2 regions of the Allobosea vestrisii genome follow, and region 1 is predicted to be linked to the other one. Evidence: riboswitches for the same ligand, from Rfam matches in the RefSeq annotation. Region 1 holds a riboswitch; the other holds the start of a gene.
What was found. Region 1 has a riboswitch for thiamine pyrophosphate ahead of QO058_RS03935 (ABC transporter permease). Riboswitches for the same ligand answer to the same signal wherever they lie in the genome.
Positions count from the first base shown of each region.

Region 2: another riboswitch for thiamine pyrophosphate. It lies ahead of thiC (phosphomethylpyrimidine synthase ThiC); the one in region 1 lies ahead of QO058_RS03935 (ABC transporter permease).

Region 1 is NZ_CP126307.1:805,209-809,370, reverse strand. It holds gene QO058_RS03945 (MFS transporter) at 1-631, opposite strand, end outside; gene QO058_RS03940 (ABC transporter substrate-binding protein) at 806-1,765, opposite strand; gene QO058_RS03935 (ABC transporter permease) at 1,809-2,552, opposite strand; TPP riboswitch at 2,648-2,744, opposite strand; gene QO058_RS03930 (TenA family protein) at 2,804-3,448, opposite strand; gene QO058_RS03925 (hypothetical protein) at 3,689-4,162, opposite strand, start outside.
Region 2 is NZ_CP126307.1:3,593,920-3,598,081, reverse strand. It holds gene thiO (glycine oxidase ThiO) at 1-40, opposite strand, end outside; gene thiC (phosphomethylpyrimidine synthase ThiC) at 46-1,923, opposite strand; TPP riboswitch at 2,000-2,104, opposite strand; gene QO058_RS17790 (putative motility protein) at 2,207-2,410, opposite strand; gene QO058_RS17785 (hypothetical protein) at 2,494-2,775, opposite strand; gene QO058_RS17780 (OmpA family protein) at 2,899-4,098, opposite strand.

The sequences.
Region 1 (4,162 bases):
CGGTCGCGATCTTCGTGGGCTTCGGAGCGGCGGCGGCAGCCTTACTCAGGGCGGCATAGCGGCGCGCCGTCCAGACCATCAGGATCATGGCGAGCAGGGCCGCGGCGGAGAACCAGGCGACGCTGGTCTGGCCGCGCGGCACGATGATGAAAGCGGCGAGCAGCGGGCCGAGCGCGCCGCCGCTCTGGCCGCCAACCTGGAAGATTCCTTGCGCCAATCCCTGCTGGCCGCCCGAGGCATTGCGGGCCATGCGGGTCGCCTCGGGGTGGAAGATCGAGGAGCCGAGACCGACGCAGGCGGCAGCCAGCAGCAGTAGCGGATAGCTGCCGGCATAGGCGAGGCCGATCAGCCCGGTCAGCGTGCAGCCCATGCCGACGACCATCGAATAGGGCATCGGGTTCTTGTCGGTGTAGTGGCCGACGACCGGTTGCAGCAGCGAGGCGGTGATCTGGAAGGTCAACGTGATCAGGCCGATCTGGCCGAAATCCAAAGCGTAAGCCGTCTTGATGATCGGGTAGATCGCCGGGATCAGCGACTGGATCATGTCGTTGAGCAGATGCGTCGCGCTGAGCGCGAACAGCACCGGCAGGTCGGCGCGGCGGGTGGAGGCGATCGGCTTACTGACGTTCATAGGATGACTTCGCCGGGCGCAGCTGCAAAAGCGGGCGAGGGCCCGCCGGATGGCCGCGAAGCCGGCTCATAGCATCGCGATCGGCTGGAAACCCAGAGCCACCAGCACAGGTCCGCTCTGATGTGAACGCGGGATGGGGAGGCGGCAGGTGGGCCTGCTGCCGCGTTCCGTTCGCTATTTCACCTCGCCCGCGATCTCGGCGAGCGCCGGGGCCTTCTGGATCAGGCCGCGCTCGACGAGGAAGGCGCCGAAGCGCTCGTAGCGGCGGGTATCGAGAGCGCGCGGGCGCTTTGCGAAGCGGGGCAGGGTGTCGATCCAGGCCTGGCGGTTGAGGGCGTCGTCGAGATCGGGATGGGCGGCGATGAAGAGCTTCCAGGCTTCCTGCGGATGGTTGGTCAAATAGAGCGCTGCCTTCTCGATCGCGTCGAGGAAGCGCGGCAGACGGCTGTCGGCGAGGGCGTCGCGGCGGGTGATCAGGATCAGCTCGTCATAGGCGGGAACGCCGTGCTCCTCGGGATAGAAGGCCATGCCGGGATGGCCTTCGAGCTTCAGCTGCGTCAGCTCGAAATTGCGGTAGCCGCCGATGGTGGCGTCGACCTTGCCGCCGATCAGGGCGGCCGAGAGCGCGAAGTTGACGTTGACCAGCTTGACGTCGTCGAGCTTGAGGCCGGCCTTGGCCAGCATCTGGCCGAGCAGGGTGGTCTCGGTGCCCGAGACGGCGTAGCCGATGGTCTTGCCCTTGAGGTCGGCGAGGCTCTTGATCGGCCCGTCGGCCTTGACGATGACGCTGTTGAGCGGGGTCTCGACCAGCGTGCCGAAGCGGACGATCGGGATGCCGGCGGCGTGGTCGAGATAGAGATTGGGCTGGTAGTGGATGCCGATATCGGCCTGGCCGGCGGCGACGAGGCGCGGCACGGCGGACGGGTCGGAGGGCGGCACCATCGTGACCTCGAGCCCGGCCTCTTTGAACAGGCCGAGCTGCTGCGCGACGACCAGGGGCGCATGGTCCGGATTGACGAACCATTCGAGCATCACGGTCAGCTTGTCGGCGGCGCGCGCCGGGCTGGCGAGGCCGGCGGCCAGGACCAGCCCGGTAGCGAGGAGAGCGCGTCGGGTGAGGGCGCATAGGGTCATAAGGCGAAGTCCTTCTGCGTGATCGGCTTGAAGCGGGGCGGCGTCATTGCTCGCTCGCCCAGGGAATGAGGCGCGGGCCGAGTGCGTCGACGAGATGGCGCAGGACGAGGCTGAGCACGGCGAGCACCGTCATCGCGGCGAAGACCGTGTCGGTCTGCATGCGAGCATTGGCCTGGACCATGACGAAGCCGAGCCCGGCGGAGGAGCCGACCCATTCGCCGATCACGGCGCCGAGCGGCGCGAGCGGAGCCGCGACCCGCAGACCCGTGAGGAGGCTCGGCATGGCCAAAGGCAGGCGGACATGGCGGAGCGTCTGCCAATGCGTCGCTGAGGTCAGCGCGGTGGCGTCGATCAATTCGGGATCGGTCCGGCGCAGGCCGTCGGTAAAGGCGGAGGCGACGGGGAAGAAGATGATGATCGTCGCCATGATCACCTTCGAGCCCATGCCGAAGCCGAACCAGACGACCAAGAGCGGTGCGATGACGAAGACCGGGAAGGATTGAAGCACGAGCAGCACCGGCCAGAGCAGGCGTCCGAGCCGCGGCAGCGCCACGATCGCGAGCGCCGTCAGCGCGCCGAAAGCTGAGCCGAGCACGAAGCCGAGCACGATCTCGGCCATGGTGGTCAGGCTGTGGCCGAAGAGGAAGCCGGGCTGGCGCTGGAAGGCGGCGGCGACGTCGAGCGGCGAGGGCAGGATGTAGCGCGGGGGCGCAAACAGCCAGATTGCGGCCTGCCAGGCCAGGAGCAGGACGAGAATCGTGCGCAGCGCAGCAGCGAGCGGGGCCATCATAGGCCTCGCGGAAGCCGAAATCCGCTCTGTCGCGTCCTGCGTCGTCAAGGCTCGCCTTTCCGGTGGAAGGCGGGCACGGGGAAACGCTGGCGAGGCTGCCCCGAGCGACTCCCTCCGCCAGCATGATCTGGTTCAGGTTCGAAGGGTGCTTCTCAGCTCGCCTTGCGGCGAACGCCCCCGTCTCTCGATTGTGCTTGTGGCAGAAAGGCTTGCGCCTGTCACGCCTGCCTCAGGCCACGGCGCGCGGCTCAGGCTTCGTCATAGGCCGAGTCGAAGAAGGCCTTCTCCAGCGCGACGGTACGCAGGAAGAAGTCCCGGCTGGTCTCGGCTTCGCCCGGGCCGACGCGGTCGAGTTCCGACCGCAGGAAGCCGACGAAGTCGCGGAAATCGGGGTTGTCGTGCAGGGTGACCCATTCGGCGTGGACGAAGTTCGCCGGCAGAGGCTGCGACGCGGTCTGCGCCCAGTCGAGATAGAGCCACTCGGCCACGACCAGCACGGAAAGGGCGGCGGCATAGGAGCGCGTCGCGGCCGCTTCGCGCATGATCGCCTTGAAGCCGGCGGTGGCCTTCGTGTCGGGCTGCTCGGCGCGCTCCTGCTCGCTGACGCCGAGGGCGGCGAAGGAGCGCAGGAAATAGGTGTTCTCCTCACCGCTGACCATGCCGATGAAGCGGCCGAAGCGGATGCGGGCCTCGAAGCTGTCGGCGCCGGCGAGCGCAGCGCCCAGCAAGGTCAGGAAGCTGTCAAGGAAGCGATGGTCCTGAATCAGGTAGCGGGCCATGACCGCGTCTGACACTGTGCCGCCCAGCAATTCGTGGACGAAGCGGTGGCCGACGGATTGCGACCAGCCGGGCTGGCTGGCCTGCCGGAGAGTCTCGGTAAAGCGCGCGGTCATGAGGTCGAGGCCTTTCGCTGATCGGCCTCTCCCTAGCAGGATCACTCCGCAAAAACAGGCTCATACGCGCGAACCCCTCCCCCTTGGGTGGAGGGGCAGGGGTGGGGGTCGCAAAGCCGGAGCGATCGGCAAGAGCATGATGGCGCTGTCGCTGCTGCCAAGCCCGTTTTGGAGACGATCGCCAAGCGGCACCACCCCCATCCCCAACCCTTCCCCACAAGGGGGAAGGGAGGCGCCTCACTATTTCAGCCGCGCCGCCACAATCTTCGCCAACTCGCCGACGCGCGCCTTCGCCTGATCGTGCAAGACCTGGTCGCGCTCGCCGCCGGAGACGCGGACGTCGACCGTCGTCAGGGCCTTGCGGATATGGATGCGGTTCATGATGTCGAGCGCCGCCTCGTCGCCGAGGCCTTCGACCGGCGTCTTGGCTTCGGAGACCTTGATCGCGCTCTGGAACCAGCGCTTCGACAGATCCTCGGTGGCGGCGACGTTGCGGACGCTGACCTGGATCTGGTTGAGTTCGACGGTGCGCTTGCCGTCCTTCTCGATCGTGCGCTTGGCGTCGAACTGGCAGCCGATCGGGTTCGGCAGGGCCTCGACCCGGTTCTCGCGGCTCTCATGGGTGATCTTGCCCATCAGCTTGCGCGGCTCACTCACAGTCATGTCGGGGAAGGCGGCCTTGACCTCGGCCGGCGTCAGCAGGGTGCAGGCGTC
Region 2 (4,162 bases), 2.8 Mb from region 1:
CGAGGCCGGCGACGCCGGCCCCGATCACAGCGACGCGCATGGCCGCTACTCCGCCGCCGGCAGATAGAGATTGCCGCCCTTCTTGAGGAACTCCTCCGACTTCTCTGCCATCCCTTGCGAAGCCATCGCTTCGAGCGCCGCGCGCTCATTGTCGCCCATCGCCAGCACCTCGGCGCGCAAATCCTGGGTGATCTTCATCGAGCAGAACTTGGGCCCGCACATCGAGCAGAAATGCGCGACCTTGTGGGCGTCCTTCGGCAAGGTCTCGTCGTGGTAAGCGCGCGCCGTGTCCGGATCGAGCGCCAGGTTGAACTGATCCTCCCAGCGGAAGTCGAACCTCGCCCGCGATACCGCATCATCGCGGATCTTCGCGGCAGGATGCCCCTTGGCGAGATCGGCGGCATGGGCGGCGATCCGATAGGTGATGACGCCGGTCTTGACGTCGTCGCGGTCGGGCAAACCGAGATGCTCCTTCGGCGTGACGTAGCAGAGCATAGCGCAGCCGAACCAGCCGATCATCGCCGCACCGATGCCCGACGTGATGTGGTCATAGCCCGGCGCGATGTCGGTGGTCAGCGGTCCGAGCGTGTAGAACGGGGCCTCGCCGCATTCGCGCAGCTGCTTGTCCATGTTCTCCTTGATCTTGTGCATCGGCACATGGCCGGGGCCCTCGATCATCACCTGGCAGCCTTTTTCCCAAGCGATCTTGGTGAGCTCCCCCAAGGTCTCCAGCTCGGCGAACTGGGCGCGGTCGTTGGCGTCGGCGATCGAGCCGGGCCGCAGGCCGTCGCCGAGCGAGAACGAGACGTCGTATTTGCGCATGATCTCGCAGATTTCGTCGAAGCGCTCGTAGAGGAAGCTCTCCTTGTGATGCGCCAGGCACCAGCGCGCCATGATCGAGCCGCCGCGCGAGACGATGCCGGTCACCCTGGAAGCCGTCAGCGGGACGTAAGGCAGCCGCACGCCGGCATGGATGGTGAAATAGTCGACGCCCTGCTCGGCCTGCTCGACCAGCGTGTCCTTGAACACCTCCCAGTCGAGCTTGATCGGATCGCCGCCGACCTTCTCCAGCGCCTGGTAGATCGGCACCGTGCCGATCGGCACCGGCGAGTTGCGCAGGATCCAGGAGCGGATGTTGTGGATGTTGCGCCCCGTGGAGAGGTCCATCACCGTGTCGGCGCCCCAGCGGATCGCCCAGACCAGCTTCTCGACCTCCTCGGCGGCGCCGGAGGTGACGGCCGAATTGCCGATATTGGCGTTGATCTTGACCAGGAAGTTGCGGCCGATCGCCATCGGCTCGAGCTCGGGATGGTTGATGTTGGCCGGGATGATGGCGCGCCCGCGGGCGATCTCGTCGCGGACGAATTCCGGTGTGACGAATTCCGGCACCGAGGCGCCAAAACTCTCGCCATCGGCATGGCGCTCTCTTGCGCCCTCCAGCATGGCGGCGCGGCCGAGGTTTTCGCGATGCGCGACGTAGATCATCTCGGTGGTGATGATGCCGGCTCGGGCGAACTCGTATTGCGTCGCCATCTGGCCGGATTTCGCCTCGAGGATCGGGCGCTGCGCCGGGCAGGCCGGCACGAGTTGAGCTTCGCTGATATGGCCGTTATCGGCGGCGGTGACAGCGCGGCCGGGCACGGTCTGGAAACCGCGGGCGTCGAGCCAGGCGCGGCGCGGCTGCGGCAGGCCGGCATTGAGATCGATCGAGACGTCGGTCTCGGTGAAAGGGCCGGAGGGGTCGTAGATCCGCACCGGCGGCTCGGAATCCGTGGTGAGCTGCACTTCGCGGAAGGGCACGCGCATATCGGGGTGCTCGGGCGCGGCGACATAGATCTTGCGCGAGCCGACGATCGGGCCGGTCGTCACCGTCTGCGGCGCGGCCTTGACGCTGTTCTTCTGGGGTTTGGTGTGGGCGTTCATCTTAGGATCTCCTCCCTCTCAGGTTCAGGAGATCCGGGCGTCTGACGGTCCAGTCGCTGTCTGCGGATGCATTTGTGGCGCAGCCGCGTTCCAGTCCCTCCGCCGGTATGACCCGGATCAGGTTCGATGGGTTCGGCCGTCAGGCCATCTCAGCTCTTATCGAGCACCCCTCGGAACGAGGTGGAGGTTAGAACCGTCGTGATCTGCGCGCAACTGGCAAAGAACCGTCGGCCGACGCTGCGCCGGCATGCGCCAGAGGCATTGCACCGGTAAGGACAGGGGTTCAGGCCGTGATGTCGAGATTGCCGCCCTGGCCCGCCGGCAGCGTCGCCTGCTGCTGTTGATCGGCAGCCTGCTGGAGCATGGCGACGAGGGCCTGGTCGGAATCGGCGTTCTGCTTGACCATTTCGAGCTGCAGGGCCTGCTGCGTCGCAGCCGACTTCATGCTGATCAGGCTTTGCGCGATCGCGACCGACATTTCACTCATGGCAGGGCTCCTCGCCGCGAACATAGGCGGCGAGCCTTACCCGAATCTGAATCCGGAACGGCGACCTTTAAGGCCGGCTCCGATCAAGGCGCGATGATCGACGGCACCGGCTTCGGCATCGGAATCTCGCGGTTCGGCTCCGGCGGTCCCGAACGGTCTCGCGCCAGCCGCTCACGCTCGCGCCTTGCCTCGACGCGATCGGAGCGCGGCTCGAGCTTCTGCACCTCGCTCGCATTCGGCGCGATTGGCACACCGGGGGCGCGCTGACGCTGGGGTTGCGGCGGGGAGGACTGCGCGGCGGCGGCGTCCGCCACGATCAGTCCGGCGGCGATCAGTCCGAGGAGGACCCATGGGTGCTTGCGCATGGCATTGCTCCAGTCGGGCAGGCGCAAGACCAGCCTGCCCCAAAAAGGAACGCCAAGCAGGCCGGGATTGTTCCATGGCCTGACGAGAAAGGCAGGGCGGCTCGCAAGCCACCCCGCTTCACCTCATTGCTGATTTTGGCCGGTGAGCAGCGGCGTGATCCGGCGCAATGTCACGCGCCGGTTCTCGCGCGAGTCGCCTTGCGTCTGGACCTTGGGATACTGCTCGCCATAGCCCTGCGTCGTCAGGTTCTCGGCCGGCACGCCGAAATCGCGGGTCAGGATTTCGGCGACCGACTGTGCCCGCCTGTCCGACAGCGAGATATTGTCGACATCGGAGCCGACCGCGTCGGTATGCCCCTCGACCAGGAAGACCTCGTTCGGCGCCCGCTCGACCGCCTGACGGACCGCCTGCGCGATCACCTGCAAGCGCCCGCCCTGATTGGGTGTAACCGTCCAGGAGCCGGAATCGAAGTTGATCGTGTCGATGTCGACGCTGCGCATATGGGCGCGCAGATCTTGCGAGTAGCGGACCTCGTCGAGCGTGTAGCGGCGCGGCACCGGCGCAACCGGCGGCGCGGTGATCGTCTCGTAGATCAGCCGCTCATCGGCGCGCTCGGCATCGACGATGTAGCGCTCGCGCGCGATGCGCAGCTCCGGCGGCGGGAGCACCACCACTTCCTCGGCGAATCGGGCCTGCGGCCCGTCACGGCGGACATTGTCGATCATCACGAACTCGGCGCCGTCGCGTTCGCGCCGCGAGCGGCGGAGCAGCCGGCCGTCGTTGTCGGTCACCGTGACGATCTGCGTGCCATCCGGGCGGTCATAGATCGTCACATTCTCCTCGCCCCGCCGCTCGCTGCGGGTGTCGAGGCCGAGGTCGCGGAAGCGCTGCGTCTCGTCGCGGCGAATGATGACGCGATCATCGTCGCCGCGGATGATGGTACGGCCAGGCTCGCGGATGATGGTGACATCGCCTTCGCGCGTCTCCTGCCGGCGGCCGCGGATATCCTCCAGCCGCGTTGCGCCCTGCGTCGCCATGATACCGCCGATCGCGGCTGCGCCGAGACCGATGGCGGCCGCGCCGCCAAGGCCTATGCCGCCGCGACGGCCCTGACGGTCAGGCACGGGCTGGCCGGCCGGCGCCTGACCTTGGGGAGGCTGCACCTGCCCGGGAGCAACGCCCGGCCGCAAGGGCGTGCCGGGCTGCTGGCCGACGCCGGGCGCCGCTTGCGACGGCACCGTTCCCGGCTGGGCAGGAACGCCCGGCGCACTTCCGGCATTCGGGGCGACAGGCGGCTGGCCGGGAACGGCCTGTCCAGGCACGGCCTGAGCCGGAGCGGCCTGGCCGGGCTGGCGGCCGGGTCCGGCCGATGGTTGGGACGGGGCC